Regions from separate parts of the Bacillus nitratireducens genome, predicted to be linked through region 3. Evidence: riboswitches for the same ligand, from Rfam matches in the RefSeq annotation. Region 3 holds a riboswitch; each other region holds the start of a gene.
What was found. Region 3 has a riboswitch for S-adenosylmethionine ahead of Q3V31_RS04100 (Na+/H+ antiporter NhaC family protein). Riboswitches for the same ligand answer to the same signal wherever they lie in the genome.
Positions count from the first base shown of each region.

Region 1: linked by a shared signal. The riboswitch ahead of metI (cystathionine gamma-synthase/O-acetylhomoserine thiolyase) and the one ahead of Q3V31_RS04100 (Na+/H+ antiporter NhaC family protein) in region 3 are both predicted to bind S-adenosylmethionine.
Region 2: linked by a shared signal. The riboswitch ahead of Q3V31_RS27695 (MetQ/NlpA family ABC transporter substrate-binding protein) and the one ahead of Q3V31_RS04100 (Na+/H+ antiporter NhaC family protein) in region 3 are both predicted to bind S-adenosylmethionine.
Region 4: linked by a shared signal. The riboswitch ahead of Q3V31_RS11305 (M20 family metallopeptidase) and the one ahead of Q3V31_RS04100 (Na+/H+ antiporter NhaC family protein) in region 3 are both predicted to bind S-adenosylmethionine.

Region 1 is NZ_JAUMJO010000003.1:605,187-611,388, reverse strand. It holds gene metH (methionine synthase) at 1-1,368, opposite strand, end outside; gene Q3V31_RS15090 (bifunctional homocysteine S-methyltransferase/methylenetetrahydrofolate reductase) at 1,368-3,200, opposite strand; SAM riboswitch class I at 3,271-3,380, opposite strand; SAM riboswitch class I at 3,583-3,692, shown strand; gene metI (cystathionine gamma-synthase/O-acetylhomoserine thiolyase) at 3,787-4,899, shown strand; gene metC (cystathionine beta-lyase) at 4,896-6,059, shown strand.
Region 2 is NZ_JAUMJO010000012.1:13,759-19,960, forward strand. It holds gene Q3V31_RS27675 (DUF5068 domain-containing protein) at 1-367, opposite strand, end outside; gene Q3V31_RS27680 (SDR family oxidoreductase) at 868-1,644, shown strand; gene Q3V31_RS27685 (methionine ABC transporter permease) at 1,693-2,361, opposite strand; gene Q3V31_RS27690 (methionine ABC transporter ATP-binding protein) at 2,336-3,376, opposite strand; gene Q3V31_RS27695 (MetQ/NlpA family ABC transporter substrate-binding protein) at 3,389-4,201, opposite strand; SAM riboswitch class I at 4,287-4,400, opposite strand; gene Q3V31_RS27700 (NAD(P)-dependent alcohol dehydrogenase) at 4,481-5,389, opposite strand; gene Q3V31_RS27705 (hypothetical protein) at 5,546-6,202, shown strand, end outside.
Region 3 is NZ_JAUMJO010000001.1:778,600-784,801, forward strand. It holds gene Q3V31_RS04095 (lmo0954 family membrane protein) at 6-362, opposite strand; gene Q3V31_RS04100 (Na+/H+ antiporter NhaC family protein) at 591-1,907, opposite strand; SAM riboswitch class I at 2,002-2,107, opposite strand; gene Q3V31_RS04105 (ribonuclease FAU-1 family protein) at 2,228-2,746, opposite strand; gene gltP (glutamate/aspartate:proton symporter GltP) at 2,815-4,089, opposite strand; gene Q3V31_RS04115 (murein hydrolase activator EnvC family protein) at 4,582-5,856, shown strand; gene Q3V31_RS04120 (hypothetical protein) at 5,958-6,122, shown strand; gene Q3V31_RS04125 (sodium-dependent transporter) at 6,150-6,202, opposite strand, start outside.
Region 4 is NZ_JAUMJO010000002.1:985,991-992,192, reverse strand. It holds gene speB (agmatinase) at 1-709, opposite strand, end outside; gene Q3V31_RS11315 (sigma-54 interaction domain-containing protein) at 986-2,359, opposite strand; partial or broken gene Q3V31_RS11310 (IS5/IS1182 family transposase) at 2,572-2,721, shown strand; gene Q3V31_RS11305 (M20 family metallopeptidase) at 2,828-4,033, opposite strand; SAM riboswitch class I at 4,122-4,223, opposite strand; gene Q3V31_RS11300 (AAA domain-containing protein) at 4,299-6,202, opposite strand, start outside.

The DNA.
Region 1 (6,202 bases), on a different contig from region 3:
AATTGTTCCTACAACTATAGCGGCACCGTATTTCCGAAGAAGAGGTGTCACTTTTTCAAAACGTTCTTCTCCATCTTCTAAATTAATAGAATTGATAACACCTTTTCCTTGAATATAAGTTAGAGCTCTTGCCATAACATTTTCATCTGTTGAATCAATCATAATCGGTACTTTTAATACTTTCGTAACTTCTGCCAAGAATCTTTCCATATCTTCTATTTCATCACGGTCAGGGTCTGCCATACAAATGTCAATAATATGAGCATTCTTCTTCACTTGCGCTCTTGCCACTTCAGCTGCCTCTTCAAATTTTCCTTCTGCTATTAATCTTTTAAACTTGCGTGATCCAATTACGTTCGTCCTTTCTCCAACAAATAACGGTCTCATAGAGTCATCATATTGCAACGCCTCTAATCCACTAACTCCATGCCCTTCTCGTTCATGTTGCTCACGCGGCTTAAGAGATGCTAACGCGGATTTCATTGCTCTTATATGTTCTGGTGTTGTGCCGCAACAACCACCGATAATATTAATCCATCCTTCTTCAGCAAATCGCTTCACTTTTTCAGCGAGAGAAGATGGAGATTCATGATAATGTCCATCTTCATCAGGAAGACCTGCATTTGGATAACAAGAAATATAACACTCCGATAAATCAGATAAGGAACGAATATGGTCTCTCATAAACTCTGGACCAGTCGCACAGTTTAATCCAACCGATAACGGCTTCATATGCTCTATCGATAAATAAAAGGCTTCTATCGTTTGCCCCGCTAAAGTCGTTCCCATCGGTTCAATCGTTCCAGAAATCATAATAGGAACCGTTTTATTTAGTTCATCAAAAGCTGCTTGAATTCCAATATAAGCAGCTTTCACATTACGCATATCTTGACTCGTCTCCACAAGTAATACATCAATTTCACCTTTCAATAACCCTCTCGCCTGCCTTGTATAGGCCTCAATCAGTTCCTCAAATGTAACTCCTCCTGTAACACTAATTGCTTTCGTTGTCGGCCCCATCGCACCTGCAACATATACTTCCTTCCCGCTTTCTTTAACAGCTTGCTTCGCCAATAGTGCTGCCTTTTCATTTAGTTCTTCATCTAAATGAGACAGCTCATAATCACTTAATACGATATTTGTCGCCCCAAATGTATTTGTTTCAATGATGTCAGCTCCAGCTTCAATATAAGCTTTATGAATCTTTAAAATAACATCCGGCCTTGTTTCTACTAAATATTCATTACACCCCTCGTAATCTTCTCCTCCGAAATCTTCCGCAGTTAAGTCCTCTTGTTGTATCATTGTCCCCATTGCACCATCTAATATTAAAATGTTATTTTTTAATTTTTCTTCTATACACTTCATCAATTAATACCTTCTTTCACTTCTTGCTTTTCTCTCACATATTTAACAAGATGTTCTGTAATTTCATATTTTAGAAATGGTGTAATTAGATAGATACCGTTAAAATATTTCATCGCCGCATCGATCAACTCTTGTGAAATACGAATCCCTTCCTCAATAGCTGCCTCTTTCGTTTCGTGTCCATCCATTCTCTCCCTTATTTCTTCAGGAAGGGTAATACCCGGCACCTCAAAATGGAGAAAGTCTGCATTCCGCTTACTTACTAATGGCATAATTCCAATAAAAATAGGTTGTTCCAAATGTTTTGTTGCTTCATATACTTCTTCTATTAAAGCAACATCATATATCGGCTGTGTTAAGAAATATTCAGCCCCAGCATCTATTTTTCGTTCCATTCGCTTTACCGCTGCTTTTAAATGCCTTACGTGGGGATTAAATGCGCCGCCTACAGAAAATCTTGTTGCCGGTCCAATGGATTTCCCTAAAATGGAACGTCCATCGTTCATTTCTTTAATCATTTTAATTAACTCTATAGAGGACAGATCATATACAGAAGTTGCTCCCGGAAAATCACCAACGCGCGCTGGATCACCAGTTAAAGCTAGCACTTCCTCCATCCCTAACGCCGATAAACCTAATAAATGAGATTGTAGCCCAATGACGTTATGGTCTCTACACGTTAAATGAGTCAATACCGGAATATCATGCTTCGTTAATAATGCACCCATTGCCATATTAGAAACGCGAGGCGATGCTAATGAATTATCTGCTAGAGTAATAGCGTCTGCCCCAGCTCTTTTCAGTGCTCTTGCCCCTTCAAAAAAACGCTGCGTGTCTAATGTTTTCGGTGGGTCTAGTTCCACTACAACTGTCGTTTGTTTCTTTGCTTTTTCTGCTAGAGTGACGTGAGATTTCGAACGTTTCTCGTGTGTATGAACTACTTTTGGTCTTTGAATCGTGTCCTTTTCTATTACAGGCGTAACATTTAGAGTAGCACGCTTCATACTTTCAATATGTTCTGGAGTAGTACCACAACAACCACCCAATAACCGAATACCTTGCTCAATAAATTTCAGTGTCATCGCTTCGAAATAAGCCGGACTTCCCTCATATACGTAACGTCCCTCCACATAATTCGGGAGACCTGCATTTGGATATGCTGACAAGTAGCCATTCTGCGGAATCGATATCATTTTAAAAGCTTCCGTCATATGAAGTGGTCCTAGTTGACAGTTCAATCCAACAACATTTGCACCGTAATCTATAAGCTGCTTTAATATTTCATTGACATCATTTCCATTTTGAGTCGTACCTGCTTCATGTAACGCTAATTGAGCAACAATCGGAATATTTGTTTGCTTACGCAATACTTTAACGGCATGAAGTAATTCAAATTCATCGTAAAAAGTTTCTAATAGTAATCCATCAACCTGTTCTTCTAGTAAAGCACCTGCCTGTTCAAGTAGCATAAACTCCCTTTCCATATCAGTCGTTGTAACAGCTCCAATATGTTTCATACCACCGATTGTTCCTAAAATTGCATTTCTTTCTGTAACAGATGCTTTCGCAATCTTCACTGCCGCTTTATTAATTTGAACAACTTGATTTTCTAAGCCATACATACGTAATTTCGCCTCATTTGCTCCATACGTATTTGTTTGAATCACATCTGCACCAGCAGCTACATATTGTTTATGAATCGATATAATTAAGTCTGGATCAGACAAATTCAATTCTTCAAAACTACTTTGCAAACCATGTGAATGTAATAACGTTCCAACCGCACCATCACCTATTACAATTCCTTTTGATAATAAATCTAGTAACTTCACGAATCTCCCTCATTTCTATCAATATAAAAACCCCCTCTTCACTTTGAAGAGGGGGACATAATTGTTCCGCCTCTTATTATGCAAAACATTCGTTTTGCAGGTATTAGCACCGTTTCAAACATTTCGTTTGAAGGTTGCCGGGTTTCACAGGGCCTTTCCCTCCACCGCTCTCAATAAGAGTTGTCTTTATTATTTTATTTATGTAGCTAAAAGGAAATACGTTCCCCTTTTAACAATGTTTGTTAATTTTTTATAAATTTAGCATGCACAAATATAAAAGTCAATGACACTTGCGGAAAAATAAAAATTATTTAAAATAAAGTTGCAATTCAATTAACTTTTGTTGTAAAGTTAAAAACATAATAAAAATTTCATACGAACATTCTTATCTAGAGAGGTAGAGGGACTGGCCCTATGACGCCTCAGCAACCATTAACATTTGTTAATAAGGTGCTAATTCCAGCAAATTGTGAAAGATTTGACAGATGAGAAGAAGACTCTATTCAATCCGAAAGCCTTCTTCTTAGAAGGCTTTTTTTATTTTATATTCAACTACTGGTTCAATTTAAAAAGGAGGAATTTTTACATGTCAACTATCGAAACAAAACTAGCACAAATCGGAAATCGTAGCGAAACTACAACAGGAACTGTTAATCCACCCGTTTATTTCTCAACCGCTTATCGTCACGAAGGACTTGGTAAATCTACCGGCTTTGACTATTCACGAACTGGAAATCCAACTCGTGGTCTTTTAGAACAGGCAATCGCAGACTTAGAATATGGCGAACAAGGTTATGCCTGTAGTTCAGGTATGGCAGCTGTTCTCCTCGTCCTTTCATTATTCCGTTCTGGAGATGAACTTATTGTATCCGAAGATTTATACGGGGGAACGTATCGCTTATTTTCCGAACACGAAAAAAAGTGGAATGTTCGATGTAGATACGTAAATACACAATCTATTAAACAAATTGAGCAAGCTATCACAAATGAAACGAAGGCTATTTTCATAGAAACTCCGACTAATCCATTAATGCAAGTTACTGATATTGCCGCTGTCGCAACTGTAGCGAAAAGACACGGACTACTTCTTATCGTAGATAACACATTCTACACGCCTTATATACAGCAGCCATTAACAGAAGGTGCTGACATCGTACTTCATAGTGCAACGAAATATTTAGGTGGACATAATGATGTATTAAGCGGACTTGTCGTTGCAAAAGGAAAGGAACTTTGTGAGGAAATCGCTCATTATCATAATGCCTCTGGTGCTGTCTTAAGCCCATTTGACTCATGGCTATTAATTCGTGGCATGAAAACTTTAGCGCTTCGCATGAAACAACATGAAGAAAATGCGAAAGCAATTGTTGCTTATTTAAATGATGAAGATGGTGTGACAGATGTATTTTATCCAGGAAGAGGCGGCATGATTTCGTTTCGCCTTCAAGATGAAACATGGATTAATCCATTCTTACAATCTTTATCCTTAATCACATTTGCTGAAAGTCTTGGTGGTGTAGAGAGTTTAATGACTTATCCAGCAACGCAAACGCATGCTGATATTCCAGAAGAAATCAGAACGGCAAACGGTGTATGTAATCGTCTTCTTCGATTCTCCGTCGGCATTGAAAATAGTAACGATTTAATTCAAGACTTAAAGCAAGCCATTAAACTTGTAAAAGAAGGTGTAAGAATATGAGTTATTCTATCGATACACTCCTACTACACAACCAATATAAACATGACTCGCAAACAGGAGCTGTTAACGTTCCCATTTATAACACATCAACATTTCACCAGTTTGACGTAGATACTTTTGGGAAATACGACTATAGCCGATCGGGTAATCCAACTCGTGAAGCTCTTGAAGATATCATTGCTTTATTAGAGGGCGGAACAAAAGGATTCGCATTTGCATCAGGAATTGCAGCGATTTCCACTGCATTTCTCCTTCTTTCACAAGGTGATCACGTACTCATTTCAGAAGACGTATACGGAGGCACTTATCGAATTATAACTGAAGTACTCTCTCGTTACGGTGTTTCACATACATTTGTAGATATGACAAATGTAGAAAAAGTAAAAGAAAATATTAAACCAAATACGAAGCTCTTTTATGTAGAAACACCTTCTAACCCACTTTTAAAAGTGACAGATATTCGTGCTGTTTCTAATCTTGCAAAATCTATTGGTGCTCTTACTTTTGTTGATAATACATTTTTGACACCACTATTCCAGAAACCACTTGATCTTGGCGCCGATGTCGTTCTTCATAGTGCCACAAAGTTTATTGCTGGTCATAGTGATGTTACTGCCGGATTAGCGGTTGTAAAAGATGCCGAACTCGCTCAAAAACTTGGATTTTTACAAAATGCATTTGGCGCTATTTTAGGACCTCAAGATTGTTCTCTCGTACTTCGCGGTTTAAAAACATTGCATGTACGTCTCGAGCACTCCGCTGCTAACGCCAATAAAATTGCACATTATTTACAAGAGCATGCTAAAGTCCAAAATGTCTATTATCCTGGCTTACAATCACATCTTGGCTATGATATTCAACAATCTCAAGCTACATCAGCCGGAGCTGTCCTATCTTTCACTTTACAATCAGAAGACGCACTCCGCCAATTTTTATCGAAAGTTAAACTACCCGTTTTTGCGGTTAGTCTAGGGGCTGTTGAATCTATTCTTTCCTATCCAGCAAAAATGTCACATGCCGCTTTATCACAGGAGGCACGTGACGAAAGAGGCATTTCTAATTCATTGCTTCGTTTATCTGTCGGTCTTGAAAATGTTAACGATCTAATATCCGATTTTGAAAATGCCCTTTCTTATGTAGAAGAACCTGTAAATGCATAGAGAGAAAAGAAGATATGAAATTAAGTTTTCATATCTTCTTTTTATGTTTTTGAGTATATTTCTTACTTTTCGTATAGTTCATAAAAAAACGATAGAGCACCATCTATTTCCAAGTAATAAATTAATTGATATATTAAGAAGTA
Region 2 (6,202 bases), on a different contig from region 3:
TTAATTCAACTAATGTATAACCATTCATTGTTACTGAAACATCTTCAGCTTTATAGACTTGTGGTTCCTTATTTTCAAAAAGAACTTTTGTTTTACCACCTGTTTCTTTTTCCATATAGGAAATCAGCTTAGAGTAATCGCTTGAGCTAGTAGCTGTATTTTCAGGCTTTTTATCTTCAGCTTTTTTATCTTCGGATTTTTTTTCTTCAGGTTTATTTTCTTTCGATGTATCCGTTTTTTCTGTTTTGTTTTCTTGCGTTACATCTTCTTTTTGTTCTTTATTTGTCGTATCGCTTTGACCACAGCCAGTTATTACAAAAGCTGCTACGATTAGTGTAGAAAATAAAGAAAGTAATTTTTTTGACATGTTTCTTCCCCCTATTTGTTTAAAACCAGTTGGGTATGTATAATCAGACCCTTTATATCTCTCGCATTAGCCCCACGTTTTATTATAAGAAAGTGAACCAGTATTTACCAGTGTTTTTCTGATTGTTTTTATTATTTTGATATCTTAATGGTTATTTTTAATAGAAACATAGTTAAAGCTTATATAGGTAATTACAATATTTTTCCGCCAAAAGAGAGAGAAGATTATCTTTTCTATTTTAAATATTGAATCTTTTTGTTAGAGTAAATAATAGAGATATATTGAAAGGGGACAAAGACTCGATATGCGTACGAACTTGTAATGATTAGAAATTAGATAGATGAATTTTTCTCTCGTAAGTGAGGGTTTATTTAGTTATCTATGAATCATTCAAGGCCTGCATATTTAGCTTGTACATCCCTTTTGTAAGGATAGATGCCTATGTGGGGAAATTTATATCTCTTATATAAAATATGCGCCCTTTAACTTTGGAGGAGTATATGATGAATCAATTAAAAAATAAAGTAGCTGTTGTTACAGGTGTAAGTCGTCTAGACGGTATAGGAGCAGCTATTTGCACAGAGTTAGCAGAGGCTGGATACGATATATTTTTTACGTATTGGACAGAATACGATAAAGAGATGCCTTGGGGCGTTGATGAAAATGAACAAATACAATTAAAAGAAGAGTTGATACAAAACGGTGTCAAAGTATCGAGCATGGAATTAGATCTAGCTCAGAATGATGCGTCAAATCAGCTTATAAATAAAGTTACTGAACAACTAGGGTACCCTCATATATTAATTAACAATGCAGCGTATTCCACGAATAATGATTTCTCTAATTTGACTGCCGAAGAGTTGGATAAGCATTACATGGTAAATGTTCGCGGCACTACATTATTAAGTAGTAAGTATGCTCAAGGATTTGATAAAAAATCTGGCGGTAGAATTGTTAATATTACTTCGGGGCAATTTAAAGGGCCTATGGCTGGAGAACTAGCCTATGCAACAACGAAGGGAGCTATTGATGCTCTCACTAGTACGTTATCAGCAGAAGTGGCTCATTTAGGGATAACGGTGAATGCAATTAACCCAGGTCCAACTGATACGGGTTGGATGATTGAGGAGATAAAGCAAGGATTAAGACCGATGTTTCCTTTCGGCAGAATTGGTGAGCCAAAGGATGCAGCAAGACTTATTAAGTTTTTAGTGAGCGAAGAAGCCGGGTGGATTACAGGACAAGTTATTCATTCAGAAGGTGGATTTAAGAGATAAGTTTATAAATAAAAAGGAGGTATCTCATTTCAGTGAGATACCTTCTTTTTAATCTTTCTTCAATCTTCGTGCTATACCATTTCCTAATGACTGTAATCCTTGAACGAGAATGATTAAAATAAAGACTGTTGCATACATTACTTCAGGTTCGTAGCGTAAATGTCCGAATCGATATGCGAGATCACCGAGGCCTCCAGCACCTACAAGTCCAGCCATTGCTGTTGCACCGATTAAGCCAATTGTTGCGATTGTTAATCCAAGTACGAGAGACGGACGAGCTTCTTTAACCATAACGTGCCAAATGATTTTTATAGTAGAGACTCCCATTGCTTGATATGCTTCAATGACACCGCGATCCACTTCTAATAAAGCAGTTTCCATTAAACGTGCAATATAAGGGGCTGTAAATACGACAAGTGGTACGATAACACCTTGCACGCCAATGGACGTTCCCATTAGAAACTTTGTGAAAGGTAAAATAAAGAATAATAGAATGATAAATGGAAGAGAGCGAATGACATTAATAATTGTATTAAGAATAGGATAGATAACTTTATTTTCTCGCTGTCCACCAGGTCTCGTTAAAACAAGTGTGACACCGAGTGGTAATGCAATAAGAATAGAGATAAGTAGTGAAATAGATGTCATTTGAAATGTTTGAATTGTTGCTTCCCATATTACGTTACCCCACTCATCCAAAAAGGACTTGTTTCCCATAATCTGTTCTACCTCCTTCTACGATGATCCCTTGTTCTTGTAAAAATGATAAGGCACGGTGTACTTCATTTTTTTCGCCTTGCATATGAACGGTCAGTTTCCCATATGCCTCATGTTTTAACTGCGTAATATTGCCTGATAAAATATTCGGATATACTTGAAAACGTTTTGTAGCGACAGCTAACGCTGGTTCTCCTGAAGCGGTTCCTATAAATGAAAGTGTTACAATTTCCCCGGTGCTTTGTAGTTCTTTCTGTACCTCTTCTGGAATTTTAGCTGCAAATGCGCTATTTACAAATTTCTTCGTTGTTACATGTTGTGGATTTGTAAAAATGTCCTTCACAGTCCCGCTTTCAACGACAGATCCATGTTCCATTACAGCAACTCGATCACATATACGCTGGATGACATTCATTTCGTGTGTAATTAGCAAAATCGTAATTCCGATTTCTTCGTTGATCTTTAATAACAAATCAAGAATAGAATCGGTCGTTTCTGGATCTAATGCGCTCGTTGCTTCATCACTTAATAAAACTTCAGGCTCATGAGATAGTGCGCGAGCAATCGCTACACGTTGCTTTTGACCACCAGATAATTCGCTTGGATAGGCATCTTTTTTATTAAAGAGATCAACAATACGTAAATACTTTTCTACCCTTTTTTCAATTTCATTTTTGGGAAGACCAGATAGACGTAAGGGTAGTGCGATGTTTTCATAAACGGTAACGGTTTTAAGTAAATTGAATCCTTGAAAAATCATGCCGATCTTTTGTCTTGCTTTTGCGAGTTCTTTTGTTGATAAGGTTGTTAAATCTTGTTCATTTACAATGATATTTCCTGTCGTTGGTTTTTCTAATAAATTTACACAACGAATTAATGTACTTTTGCCAGCGCCACTATATCCGATGATTCCAAATACTTCGCCCTTTTTTACTTTAAGGGAAGTTGATTTAAGGGCCTCAACATTCCCTTTTTTTGTTGTAAATACTTTGGAGACGTTTTTTAATTCAATCATTATAGTCAGCTCCTACCAAGACGGTAAAACAGAACCATCGAATTTTTTCTCAATGAAATCTTTTACTTCTTTAGATTGATAAGCTTTCTTTAATTTGTTTACAACAGCATCATCTTTATTTTCAGTACGAACAACGACCCAGTTCACATATGGTGAATCTTTTCCTTCACGGAAAATAGAATCTTTCGCTGGACTTAATTTTGCACCTAATGCAAAGTTTGTATTAATTGCAGCTGCCTTTACTTCACTTAGCTGTGTTGGTAATTGAGATGCCTCTAATTCAACAATCTTTAAATTTTTTGGATTTTCAATTACATCTTTTGCAGTCGCTTTTTCTGTAGCCTTTGGATCAACTTTTAAAACCCCTGCTTTTTCAAATAGCTTTAAAGCGCGAAGCTCATTTGTTGGATCATTTGGGACAGCGATTGCATCGCCCTCTTTTAATTCTTTTACATCTTTTAAGCTTTTAGAATACACACCCATAGGGAATGTTACTGTGGAAAATACTTCAGTTAATTTCATATTACGTTCAGCTTTAAATACGTCTAAATAAGATTTAGTTTGATAGCTATTTACATCAAGGCTTTTTTCATCTAAAGATACGTTCGGTGCTACATAATCATTAAATACCTTTACATCAATTTCGAGACCATCTTTTGCGGCAACTTCTTTCACCTTTTCAAAAATTTGTTCATGCGGTCCACCTGTTACACCAACGGTAATCTTTTTCTCATCTAATGCTTTTACCTCTTTATCAGAATTAGCACCACATGCACCTAACAATAATACAGCTCCACTTACAATACTTAATAATACCTTTTTCATCTATAATTCCCCCTTAATATACGTTCCAAAATAAAAAGCACCTCTCAAAAATAAGAGAGGTGCCGAATAGACGAAATAGGTTCCTCTCTTATCTTCCAAAACGAAAATCGTTCTGCAGGAATTAGCACCTTAGCTTATACGTTATAAGCTCGGTTGCCGGGCATCATCGGGCCAGTCCCTCCGCCACTCTTGATAAGAGTATGTGTATGTAGTTTTTAAATATGGTACTAATAGTAAATCTTACAAAAAGAATTGTCAATGGTATTTTCTGAATATATTTTATTTTAAGGTAATGGAAACATTCCCTTTTTTATGCCCTTTTTCTACATATATATGAGCTTCTGGAATTTCTTCTAAGCGATAAATTCTATCAATAACAGGTTTTAAATTTTCTGTTTCAGTTAATTTTTTTAGTAGAATCATATCTTCTTTACTTACTTTTGCCATCATTCCATTAACAGATACATATTTTCCATTTTGCGTTAATACTTTTTGACAAAGGGATCTTTTAATTTTTCCAACTGCATCAAATATAATATCGTAGCGTTCAGCTCGCTTTGTAAAATCTTCTTTCGTATAATCAATTACGTGATTAGCTCCTAAAGATTGCACGAGTTCAAAGTTTGAATTACTACAAACAGCTGTAACGGTCGCGCCAAAATATTTAGCAAGTTGTACGGCAGCTGTTCCTACTGAACCAGATGCGCCATATATAAGTACTTGTTGCCCTTTTCTTATACGTCCTTTTCTCAGGAAGTGTAATGCTGAAGTTCCGCCAAAAGGAATAATGGCAGCTTCTTCATACGTCACATTGGTAGGTTTTAATGATATCAATCCGCTTTCATGCACACATGTATATTCTGCATAACCACCGACATTAAGCTCTGTTAATGCGAAAACTTGGTCTCCTTTTTTAAATTGAGTTACATCTGTTCCTATTTCTTCGATTTCACCAGATAGCTCGACGCCGAGTATAGGTTTTCTTGGTTTTTTAAAACCTAATATAATCCGCATAGGAATCCAAAATAAAAGGGGGCTATTAAAGCCGCGCATTCTACAATCTCCAGTTGTTACACTTGTTGCGTGAATTTTAACTAATACTTCATTCTTTTTTGGAGTAGGTTTCTCTACATCTTGAAGTTTGAGAACATTAGGTGGCCCATACTTTGTGCAAATAATTGCTTTCATAATGACCTCCTGAATTTAGTTGTTTTTATTTACATCATATTTAAGTATTTCTTTAAACATGTTGTTATTCGAGAAATAAAGTGAAATAGAAATATTAAAAAGTATATAGATTTCAAAGGAAAATAGATGATATCCTTTTGGAAAGGAGGAGAAATTATGAAAAAACTTATTTTAACTTCTAGTATGATCCTTGCAGTTATTTTAGGTGCAGGGTGTAGTAATGAGAAAACAACAAAGACGGATGAACCGAAAAAAGAATCGGTTCAAAAAGAGAAGGAATTAGCCGCGAAGGATGTTTTCAAGAAAGCGAATGAAGCTTTTAAAAATGAAGAACATGTAACGATGACATATGATGTAGGGATAAAAGCTGAAGGAACAGAGATGGATCTGCTAAAGGCTAAAATGCAATTAGAGCCAAAGAAAAAGAATTCTCGTTCTGAAATGAATGTTTCTGGTACAGAGGTTGTAGTGTATGCGGTGGATGGTAAAGTTGCTGGTCAGGTGAAAAATCCTAATACAGGAGAAGTTATATCTGTACCGGAGGAGCAATTAAATGCTAGCGGGATGAAAGCAACTCAAGATATTGTAGATAATTTAGAAGTGCCAGCAGTAGTTTTAGATAAAATGAAGATGGAGAAAAGCGGAGATAAATATAAGCTGACGTTTATATTAAAAGGGCAAGAAACAGAGAGTATGTTAACTAGCATGGATGAAACGCAGAAGAAAATGCTACAAGCACAAAATGCAAAGATAGAAGAAGTGGATGCAGAATACATCATTACAAAAGATTTTAAATATGAATCAGCGAAGATA
Region 3 (6,202 bases):
CTATATTAGTTTTTCATTAACTTGTTCCACTCATCTTCAAAGTTGCTATATGGTTTAGAACTTTCTGGAGCAGAATCAACAACTACATTTTTTTCTTTTTTCCACTCACGGTAACCGTAGTATAAAACTACTAATGCTGCGATACCGATTAATGCTGGGGAATGAGAAAGTGCAATGGACAAACCGATTAAACCAACAATACCCCAAGCTAACTTTCCAAAGAATGATTTAGCTCGCACAAATGATTTATAGCTCCAGTACACAACTCCTGCTCCAATGGCGAATCCTACAATACCAGCAAGACTACCAAGAGCAATTAAAGCCAAAATACCGGCTGCGATAAACGCTAGAAATTGTTTCATCTTGTGCTTGCCTCCCTTCGATTTGATACTCTTATCTTAACTATTTTTTCTTTTTTCCATAACGAGCTTAAGAACCGTTTTTAACTCAGACTTAAGACTGAGTTAAATTCAGCCTTTTGTAAAACATAAGGTAAGATAGGATAATTCCCTCTTTTACCTTACAAAAAAAGCCGTACAGAGAATATTCTCTGTACGGCTTCTTTTGCTACGAATAAAATTCATATTTAATTATGCTGTTTTATGATACTCTTTTTTTTCCGCCACTTTAGAAAATCTCGGGAAACCAATTAATATAGAAATGATCCCACATACTCCAACTAAGATCGGATAAAATGCATATGGTAACAATTCAATCGGAGATAACGCAGCAAATCCTGCCGCAGTTAACATTTGAGCACCATATGGGATTAACCCTTGCACACAACATGAGAAAAGATCTAATACACTCGCTGATTTACGTGGATCAATTTCATATTGATCTGCAATGTTTTTCGCAAGCGGACCTGTAAAGATAATTGAAATCGTATTATTTGCTGTACACATATTCGTCATACTCACTAAACCAGCAATACCGAACTCTGCGCCTTTTTTTGAACGAATGTTACGTGTTAAAAGATTCATTAAATATTGAATACCACCATTATATTGGATCAGTTCAACCATACCACCGATTAATATAGCAAGTAGTACTAGCTCCATCATACCGCCCATTCCAGTCGTTACACTTTTAAAGAAACTCTCTAACGTATAACTTCCATCTATAAGACCGATAACACCAGATAGTACCGTTCCACCAGTTAACACAATAAGTACATTCCAACCAAGTAGTGCTGTAATAAGTACTCCTGCATACGGTAAAATCTTTATCCAGTCAAAACTATGAGCTTTAACTTGTGTATCACTTCCTAAAGTAATGATTACTAATAGCACAATTGTAATAATAGCAGCTGGTAATACAATTAAAAAGTTCGTTTTAAACTTATCTTTCATTTCTGTTCCTTGTGAACGAACAGCAGCGATTGTTGTATCTGAAATAAATGATAAATTATCACCAAACATCGCTCCGCCCACAACAGTAGCCATCGCAAGTGCAATTGAGATATCAGTTTGCCCACTAATCCCTACAGCAATTGGTGCTAGTGCTGCAATTGTTCCCATTGAAGTTCCCATCGCTAATGAAATAAATGCCCCTATAACAAAAATTCCAGCAACGATAAATCCTGGTGGCAAAATAGATAACGCTAAATTAACAGTTGAATCCACTCCGCCCATTCCTTTTGCTGTTTCAGAAAACGCCCCTGCCAGTACAAAAATTAATACCATAATCATAATATCCGGATTTCCTGCACCTTTAGCAAATCGTTCTACTTTCACATTAAAGCTTTCTTTACGATTCATCACTAAAGCAATTCCTACAGCAATTGAAATTGCTACAAGTATCGGCAATTTATAGAAATCACCTGTAATAATTCCAGAACCAATAAATAGCGCCAAAAATATTCCAAGTGGTAATAACGCTAAACCATTTCCTCTCGTTTCTTTCAAAGTATCATCTCTCCCTAGTTTTCAACCTTTTCTAATGAACAACAAAAGACCTCTTCCAATAAGAAGAGGTCTTATACATCTATAAGAAACACTCTTCTCATCTTTCAAGCACATGCTTGCTGGATTTGGCACAGCACTCTAAAATCGAGTCCGCTGCCGAGGCATCGTAGGGCCAGTCCCTCCGCCTCTCTTTATAAGAAGGTTTCATATTTATTTTTTAATAATAATTTCTTCCCTAACTTTACTCGCTTACAAAACAAAAGTCAATTATTTTTTGTATAGATTTTTTTGGTAATTATACAAAAATATGAATACGCCAATCATTTTAACTTTTCAATTTCTTTATCTAATATTGAGATCCAAGAAAATTCTCCATTCTTTATCGTTGCTACAATCCATTTCGTTATACACCATGCTAATTCATATTCTTCCTTAGTAACATCACCTATACTATAAGCATCCTCTAACTCATCTTCATCCAATACATAAATCTCACCGCTCGGTAACAATACTACATCTAAGTATAAATCATCAAAATAAGGCAAACCACGATCGTCAATTTTAAATTCTTTCGTCACATCGATATAATATTGCACTAATTTTTGCTGATCATCTAACATAGCTGTAATTGCAAAGTTTTTGCCGTTTATAAAATATTGCATCCATGTATACCCATCACCTGCAATGCAAAGCTTTTTACCATTATATTCTTTATGACTAGGTTCTCTCACTTTTTTTATGTCCAGTATTCCTAACATTCCATCCTCTACTTGCTTAACCCTATAATCCTTCTCTATTAGTCGCTTCCACGAAGAACCGTCACCATATTTACGTTTCATTACGTCCGCTCCTCTTCTATATATAGAAAAGCCCCCACATATTATGTGAGAGCTTGTTCATATTATAATTAAGCTGCTTGACCCTTTTCAGATATCTCTTTTAAATAGGCTTGTCCTTTTTCAGCGTCATATTGACCTTCCCACTTAGACATAACTACAGCCGCTAAAGAGTTACCTACAACGTTAACTGCTGTACGAGCCATATCAAGAATACGGTCAATACCTGCAATAAACGCTAAACCTTCAGCTGGAATACCTACTGTACCCAGTGTTGCTAATAATACAACGAATGATACGCCCGGTACACCCGCGATACCTTTTGATGTAACCATTAATACAAGTAATAACGTAATTTGTTGTGTAATGGATAATTCAATACCGTACATTTGCGCTAAGAAAATTGCCGCAATCGCTTGATATAAAGTTGATCCATCTAAGTTAAATGAATAACCTGTTGGAATAACGAAAGATGTAATTGCTTTCGGACAACCGAACTTTTCCATTTTCTCCATAATTTTCGGTAAAACCGTTTCTGAACTTGCTGTAGAATACGCTAAGATCAGCTCGTCTTTTAAAATCTTAAAGAATTGGAAAATGTTTATTCCAAAGATTTTCGCTGTAAGTCCTAATACGACCACAACGAAGAATATCATTGCACCATATACTACAATGAGTAATTTCCCTAATGGAATTAATGAAGCTAATCCGAATGTAGAAACTGTAACACCAATTAATGCGAATACACCAAATGGTGCAAACTTCATAACTTGGTTCGTTACATAAAACATTGCATCTGCTACACCTTGGAAAAATTGTAGAACTGGTTTGCCACGCTCACCAACTGCTGCTACACCTAAACCAAATAATACTGAGAAGAAGATAATAGCAAGCATATCGCCATCAGCTAATGATTTCATAATGTTCGTCGGAACAATATTTACAAACGTATCCGCGAACGAATGACTTTGTACTTGCTCTGTCGTATGTGTATATTTAGAAATATCTGTTTTTGTTAACTTATCCATATCAACGCCTTTTCCAGGTTGGAAAATGTTTGCTATTAATAGACCAACAACAATTGCAAGTGTTGTAATAATTTCAAAGTAAATAATTGTTTTTCCGCCTAGTCGACCTAACTTTTTAATATCGCCAACACCAGCAACCCCAACAACAATACTCGCTACAACAATCGGTACAACAATCATCTTAATTAATCGGATGAAAATATCACCAATTGGTTGTAAGTACTTCACCACTTCCTGATTGCCAAAGAAAATCGCTCCAACTGCAATACCAAGCGTAAGTCCTATTAAAATTTGCCATGCAAGTCCTATTCTTTTCATACTTGTGGTAACCCCCTCTTCGATGTGTCACTCTATCTCTCATTCTATCTCTATAAAACATGAAATTAAGAGTATTACATATTATTCGACAATTCAATACATTTTGTCCCTGTTAAAAATCATAAATCAAAATTTAAAATCTGACAACAAAATAAGTTTGCCCACACGCAAATAATTTTCTTGACAAAAATAAACCTCATGTCAGAAAACCTCACATGAAATCGATTCCTCACTAGTGATTGATAGGTTTTTAAAGTACTGTTTCATTATGAAAAACTCCATCATTTCCCATGATTTTTTAAAAAAAATATAGAAATTGATACTTTTTCTATACATTTAAGAATTTTAACTTTATGACAAACGCTACAAAAAGATACTAAATTCCGACAAAACTTAGCAAAATTATAAAATTTTCTTTACATTATGATTACAACGATAGACACTCTTCTTCTTATGATATATAACTTTCATAGGGAAAGGAGCCAGACAACAATGAAAAAGAAATTTGCAGCGATTAGTGTTTTAGCAGCAGGAACGATTTTTGCTTCCCCGTTACTTTCACCTGTGTACGCTGAAACAAATCAAGATAAATTAACTGACATTCAATCCGAATTAGAAGGCAAACAAAATGACTTACAAAATAAATCAGCTGAGAAAGAACAAATAGAAAAAGAAATCCAAGAATTACAAAAGAAAATCGACGAATTAACTACTTCTATTAATAAAAACGAAGCTGAATTGAACGATACAAAAAAAGAAATTAGCAACACACAGCAAGTTATTACTGAAAAAAAGAAACATATAGAGCAATTACAAACGAATATAGATACACGACAGGAAGTTATTAAACAAAGACTACAATCTATGCAAGAAAAGCCTCGTACGAGTATCATTACAGAAGTAATAACAAGTTCTGCAAATATTGCCGATCTTGTTGATAATATGTATTCTGTAAGTTTAATTTTAAATAACGATACAGATATTGTGAAAAAGCAAACAAGCGATCAAAATGCTGTGACGACAGAAAAAGAGGCTGTTGAGAAAAAAGAGCAACAACTGAAAGCATCTGAGCAAAAATTAGAACAAAAACAGCAAGAATTACAAAGTAACCAACAACAGCAACAAACTTTTATTAACGATCTACATACTAAAGTAGCAAAAGTAGATTCAGAGATTGAAGGGTTAGAAGAATCAAAAGGCATTTTAGAAAACCAGCGTCAAGCTGTTCAAAAAGCAATTGAAGAAGAAAAACGTGCAGAAGAAGCGCGTAAAGCTGAAGAGGCACGTAAGGCTGAGGAAGCAAAAAAACAGCTCGCCGCTTCTGCTAAAGAAAGCACACAATCCGCACCAACACCGCAAGATACGAACAAAGGTGGATTTATTAAACCAGCCGCTGGATCGAAAACTTCAGGATTTGGTACACGTTCTTTAGATAACCATAAAGGAATCGATATCGCAGCTTCAGGAACAGTGCCTATCGTAGCTGCTGCAGATGGCGTCGTTATCCGTTCAGAATTATCATCTAGTTACGGAAACGTTGTATACTTATCTCACCGTATAAACGGAAAAACATATACGACAGTATATGCTCATATGAGTAGCCGTTCTGTATCAAATGGACAAACTGTAAAACAAGGCACTCAACTTGGATTTATGGGGAATACCGGACAATCCTACGGACAACATTTACACTTCGAACTTCATATCGGGGAATGGAATGTTGGTAAGACAAACGCAGTTGATCCGTCTCCTTATATCGGATTATAAAAAATCTCGGTGCATACCGAGATTTTTTGTTTACACTTCACACAATATAGGCATTCCACATAGACTACAACTAAATGCCTATATTTTGCGAGGTGATAAATATGAATACACAATTACAACAAGAAATAGAAGAAGCAAGAGAAACATACATTGGTCGGCTATTTACATTCGGCGGCTCAGCGTTATTTTTAATCGGTTCTTTTATCGCCGTTGTCACAGCTTATAAAGCATATAATCGCTTATTAAATACACCTACAACACAATAAAAAGACGGAGATTTCTCCGTCTTTTTATTATGCAAACATTTTAAATACGCCTATCGCATTTAAAAATACGATAATTACAG
Region 4 (6,202 bases), on a different contig from region 3:
TATCAAATGAAACGAAAGTTACTGCATCCTTTACTCGTTCATGAATTCTCCGTAACACTTCTGTATATCCAATTTTCCGCACTTCTCTCATTGGAATAACTTCAAAACCTAACTCTCTTGCATCCTCTATATCATTTGGTCCATACAAAGGACCACGCATTCCTACTTGAATAGAATGATCGACATTAATAAGCCCTTCTTCAACCGCCCGTCGAAATGGAGTTCCATGCATATATTTTTCTCCATAGTAATGATCCCATGTATCACTATGCGAATCAAAATGAACAAGAGCTATAGGGCCAAATTGCTTTGCGAATGCTCTTAAATTTCCTAATGAAATAGAATGATCCCCGCCTAATATAATAGGTACAATCCTTTTTTCTAATAAAGGTGTTAAACCTTCTACGATGTTGTCATATGTACGATGAATATTACCAGGTACAATATCTAAATCTCCATAGTCTACCCCTGAACAATAATCAAAAATATCAATTGCTTGATCTGGATTATATGGACGTAATAAACTTGAAAAATTCCGAATATGATTCGGTCCTAAACGCGCTCCCACACGATACGACTGTGCAGTATCAAAAGGAATCCCTAGCACTGCAAAATCTACATTTTCAGTAGTATTTTTTTGTTCTAGTCTCATAAACGTTTTCACTCCACAAAAACGAGGTGACATAGCAGAATCCTTAGGTTTATACATCTTCTCACTCCTACCATTTATTTTTCTACAACTCTAAATAAAATAAATCTTACATTAGGGTATTCTTTGCCTCATACTCATAAAGGTTGACTTATCAATTTATCCCCTACTTATTTTTCTTGTGCTAAATCTTAAAGCATTGAAAATAAGTATTTATATATAAGGCAATGTTCTCTCCTCCTTTGTATTGTTTATTAATGCAAATATCATGCCAATTTAGAAAAAAAGAAGAAGATGGACAAAAATGTCTCATCCATCTTCTCACCATTCATAACTTCAATTTATCTTATACTTCTTCAATTTTCTTACTACAGAGGGCTGACTTATCGCTAAATTCTCTGCTATTTTCACAGTCGTTTTATATTTTCTCTTAGCATCCAATAATACTTGCTTCTCTACCATTTCTAGTATTTCTGTAAGAGTTTGAGACGATTTTGTAACGAATTCATCACCACTCTTAGATTTATAGTAATCTGGTATATTTTCAATCGTAATAAGCTTTGAATGTGATGTAATCACGAGCCGTTCTATTATATTCATTAATTCTCTTACATTTCCTTTCCACTTTTGCTGTAATAAAATTTGTATGACCGCCTGATCCAATTCCCTCTCCCTTTTATATTGAGTACAAAATTTATTCAAAAATAAATAAATCAAATTCATAATATCTTGAGGTCGTTCACGTAATGGAGGAATCAAAATTGGTACAACGTATAAACGAAAATATAAATCTTGTCTAAATTTTTTATTCTCTACCAGCTCTTCTAAATCGCGATTTGTTGCGACAATAAGACGAAAATCTGCATTCTTCAGCTTTGTTCCACCAACTCGATAAAATTGTCTTTCTTCAATTATCTTAAGAAGTTTTACTTGTTGTTCAAGTGAAAGCTCTCCTACTTCATCAAGAAACAAAGTTCCCCCATGAGCAAGTTCTGCAAATCCGGGTTTCCCATTTTTTTTCGCCCCTGTAAAAGAGCCAGCTTCATACCCAAAGAATTCAGCCTCAAATAAAGACTCAGGTATAGCAGCACAATTGACTTCAATAAAAGGTCCATATGTTCTTGGACTTTTATCATGAATATAACGAGCAATAGCTGTTTTTCCTACTCCTGATTCTCCAAGTAGAACTGTATTTACATCCACCTCTGCAACTTGATGTATTGTCTCCATTGCTTTATACATAGCAGGATCATCAGCAATTAAGCCTACTGATGTAATTTTTTCACGCAGTGCAAGTTGAGCTTCCTCTTTCACACGTTCCAGTTCCTCTTGCATATGATCTAAATATTTCTGAATTTCTATCAAATCCGAAACATCATAAGAGTAGCTTACAACTCGATATACTTCACCTTCCTCATCCAATAGGGGTACTCCTGTTACTAGCAATTTATTTCCTGTCTTTGTAAGCTGAACAACTGTGATTTTCTCTTTTTTTTGTATGATTAACGGTGTCACAATCGGAGTAATAATACCTGTTCGTTCCAATTCATAAATAGAAGCACCGATTAAACTTTCATACTTAATTCCATATCTATCAGCGGTAAATTGTGTCGCTTTTAGAATCGTCCCATTTACATCTGTTACGATTAAATCATCCATTAAAGATTCCAATATCGTCTCTGTTTCAGAAATAAATTCTGTATATAACAATTTTTCACCACCGTTCAAAATAAAGAAAATTCAGTCTATTTATTAATGAATATTTTATTTGATTTTGTATAGAAATGTAAAGCATAAGTTTTCTCATATTATTTTTCTTGCACTTGATACAACAAAAAAACCTCCCATTTTCAATTTATCTCCCACCTACTCACTAGGCTGTGACCCTTCAAGTTCCTTGAGGAAGGAGTCTTATTGGCTAAATCGAGGCGAAAAATAGCGAGCTAAAGCATAGACACGGGTATGATGTGGCATCTTCCTCGGGTATGATTTGTATGCAAATACAATGGGCTATGGTCATATTCGCAGTTAATTTAAAACGAATCATGACCTTAATGAAAGAAACAAGGTAAAAAAGTATAAGAAAAAGGCGACTTTCCGTTCAAGTTTGAACGAAAAGTCGCCTTTTTGCATTGTACATATGTTTTACGAAATGAAAAACCCACTCCCTTTAACCACCTATCCCTGATTCCGCTGTTCCTCTCTAAACTCCTCCTTCACCTTCTCTAACAACCCTTCTTCCGTAATTAATCGATACGCTGTATTTGCTAGTGCTTTTGCCGATGTAATTAACGCTTTATCTCCAAGTTCTGAACGTGCTGCTTCTCTAAATTCATTCGTATGTGCAATTAAGTTATCTGGTCCGATTTTAATGTACGGATGAATTGTCGGTACGACTTGACTTACGTTTCCTGCATCCGTTGAGCCGATTCCTACTCTTTCTTTACGGTTTACATCTTCACCTAATAGTTCTAGTTCTTCGGCTACGACGTCATTAAATGTTTTTGTCACGAGCAATTCATCAATTTCATTTTGGAATTGATGAATTTTTACTTTTGTGCCTGTTGCTAACGCTGCTCCCTCTGCGATGTTTCTTACTTTTTCTGTTACTTCCGCACATCTTTTTCGCGTTGCTGCGCGGATGAAGAACCTTGCTGATGCGTAGTCTGGAATAATATTAGGTGCTTTGCCGCCTTCTGTAATGATTCCGTGAATTTTCACATCTGACGGAAGTTGTTGGCGAAGTGCATTAATACTGTTATACAGCTGGATAATCGCATCTAATGCGTTAATTCCTTCTTCTGGTGAAGCTGCTGCATGAGCTGTTTTTCCGTAAAAATGAAAATCAAGTGGATCGACCGCTAGTGATGGGCTCGTTGGAGCTGTTTTTCCGCTCGGATGAATCATAAGCGCCGCATCAATATTTTTAAATAAACCAGCCTTTACATAACTTGCTTTGGCGCTACCATTTGGCCCACCCTCTTCTGCCGGTGTTCCGAACACGACAACTTCTCCGCCGATTTCCTCAAGCGTTTCTGATAACGCGATTGCTGCTGCAACGCTAATTGTTCCAATTAAATTGTGACCACATGCATGACCAAGTCCTGGTAAAGCATCATACTCCGCTAAAAATGCGATGACCGGCCCTTGTTTTCCTGAACTTTTTCGCGCGATAAAACCTGTTTCATGTCCAGCTATATTGTGCTGTAATTGGAATCCTGCACTTCCTAGCAGCAAACTTAACGTTCTTGATGCGTAAAATTCTTGGTTACCAATCTCCGGATTCGCATGAATATTATGACTTGTTTCTATGTACTTTTCCTTACTTCTTTCTATACTCTCTTCAATTGTTTTTCTTTGTGACGTTACTCCAGTCGCTCCCATTTTTCTTCCTCCTTTTATTTTCACGTAAAAAAGCCTCTTTCTAAAAGATAGAAAGAGGCTTCTGTATATACAGTCAAAATGAGCTTCTTTCTTATCTTTCAAGTTACCTTGCTGGAATTGGCACAGTATTCATAAAGAATCCGCTGCCGAGGTGTCATAGGGCCAGTCCCTCAACCTCTCGTGATAAGAATTTTCATAAAATTATATTAAATTATTTTCATTCTAAATTCATTCCGAATAAAAGTCAAGGAATTCCTATCCGAATTTACCGAATATCTAAAAATCCTTTTAATACACCAATTGTTTCCGGTGCTTGCAGTCTTGCACATATGTACGGAAATTCCGTACTACCTTCAAACATCATTTGAGATGTGAGAGGTGCCCCTGCCCAAAAGATTTCATCATCGATTACTATAAATGGGAACGCTTTGTTTTGCCTTTGTAACTTTACATTCTTTAATGGAACTGGTCCGTCACTATATACCGTTACTTGTGCATTTGTACGCATTAACGCTTGCCATACTCGTTTATCAACTTGCCTTGTACTTGGAAGGGAAATGATAATTTTTCGTTTTGCCGCTAATATATCTTTTAATAGCCCTTTCGGCTCTTCAAGATTCATTTCCATAAACCAGCGTAAACGTTTCGAGATTTTTCGCTCCCACAATTGTCTTGATGTCGTGCGATCATACACATCTCCGTGACGTTCTATATGAGCTGTTAATTGTGATAACGCTTGTTTCCTCGAAAGATTCTTACGCATGTAGTGGCAATCTGATAATTGAATGAACTTCCCTCTCGCTCTCGTAACCGCTACATTGACGAGACGATGGTTTTTATGATCAAAGAATAACACACCAGGACGTTCTTGCGGATAACTATCAACCGTATCAAAGATCATCATATCTCTTTCAGACCCTTGAAACTTATGAACTGTTGCTGCTAAAACTGGTATGTGTTGATATTTCGTTTTCTGCAGCATTTCTCTAATACACGTTGATAAAAAGCGAGACTGTGCTCTGTAAGGTGTAACAACACCAATCGATTGAACACCATCTAACAGTCCGATTAACATCATTTGCATCGCTACTAAACCAGACATAATATTAAAACGAGAACCGGAAGCCGCGTCTTTTAACGAAAATGCTCCCATTAAGCTCGTATCAAATAAAACACTCGCCTCATTTGCGAACGGCTGCAATTGCGCAAGTTCTTTACGCTCTGAAACAGATGGATGATCGTATACTCTGTTTTTATAAATAAATGAATTCGTAAACTTCGATATATCCGCATGCATACGTCTTTGTTCCTGCAGCATAAAAAGGTTGGGATGTGCTTCTGATTTATTTACAGACTCAACAATCCCTGCGTGATAAAACATATCTTCGCCGAGCCATTTTCGAACGAGTTCATGGTTTGCCATCGCAATTGGAGGTAACTGTAAAAAATCACCACAAACGACAATACGTTTCCCAAGCGAAGCAGCTAATGCGATTTGCGGAACATAAGCCATACTTACTTCATCTACTACAACTAAATCAAATGTACGCTCATAAATAAGTGAATCAATGGCACATTTCGATAAAGTTGCGCCGATTACTTTCGCATTTTCAATGTATTCTTTTTCTACTTCTTTAATTTTCGCTTTTTGCTTTCGAAGATCACTTTCAATCTCTTGTATACGCTTCTTATCAGCAGAAGTCGCTTTATATGATAAAATCTTTTCACGAAGATCTTGGCGTGTTTCCTCTAAATAGAGTCTTTCCTCACCCCATGATCCATTCGTCGTTTCAACTAACTTCGACGTAAGTAACGTTTCATGATTTCGTATATGCTCATGTTGACTATAACCGTAACGAACGATTTCACCAGGTGTCCATTTCTTTTTCTTTTCAATTTGCTTCGTTACTTCGCTCATTAATACATCTACTGCTGCATTACTATGAGCTAACACAAGTACCGATTTTCCTTTTTGATAATGCGCCGAAATAATACGTGATAAATTGTAAGACTTCCCTGTTCCTGGTGGTCCCCACACGTACGTTGTCGGATTGTAAAATGAACGATACGCCAATTCATTTTTCGGATTTTTCATCTTCTCAATATGCTTTGGACTACTCGTCCCATCAACAAGACGCTTTATACGATTACGTTTCAGCTTATCTTTAT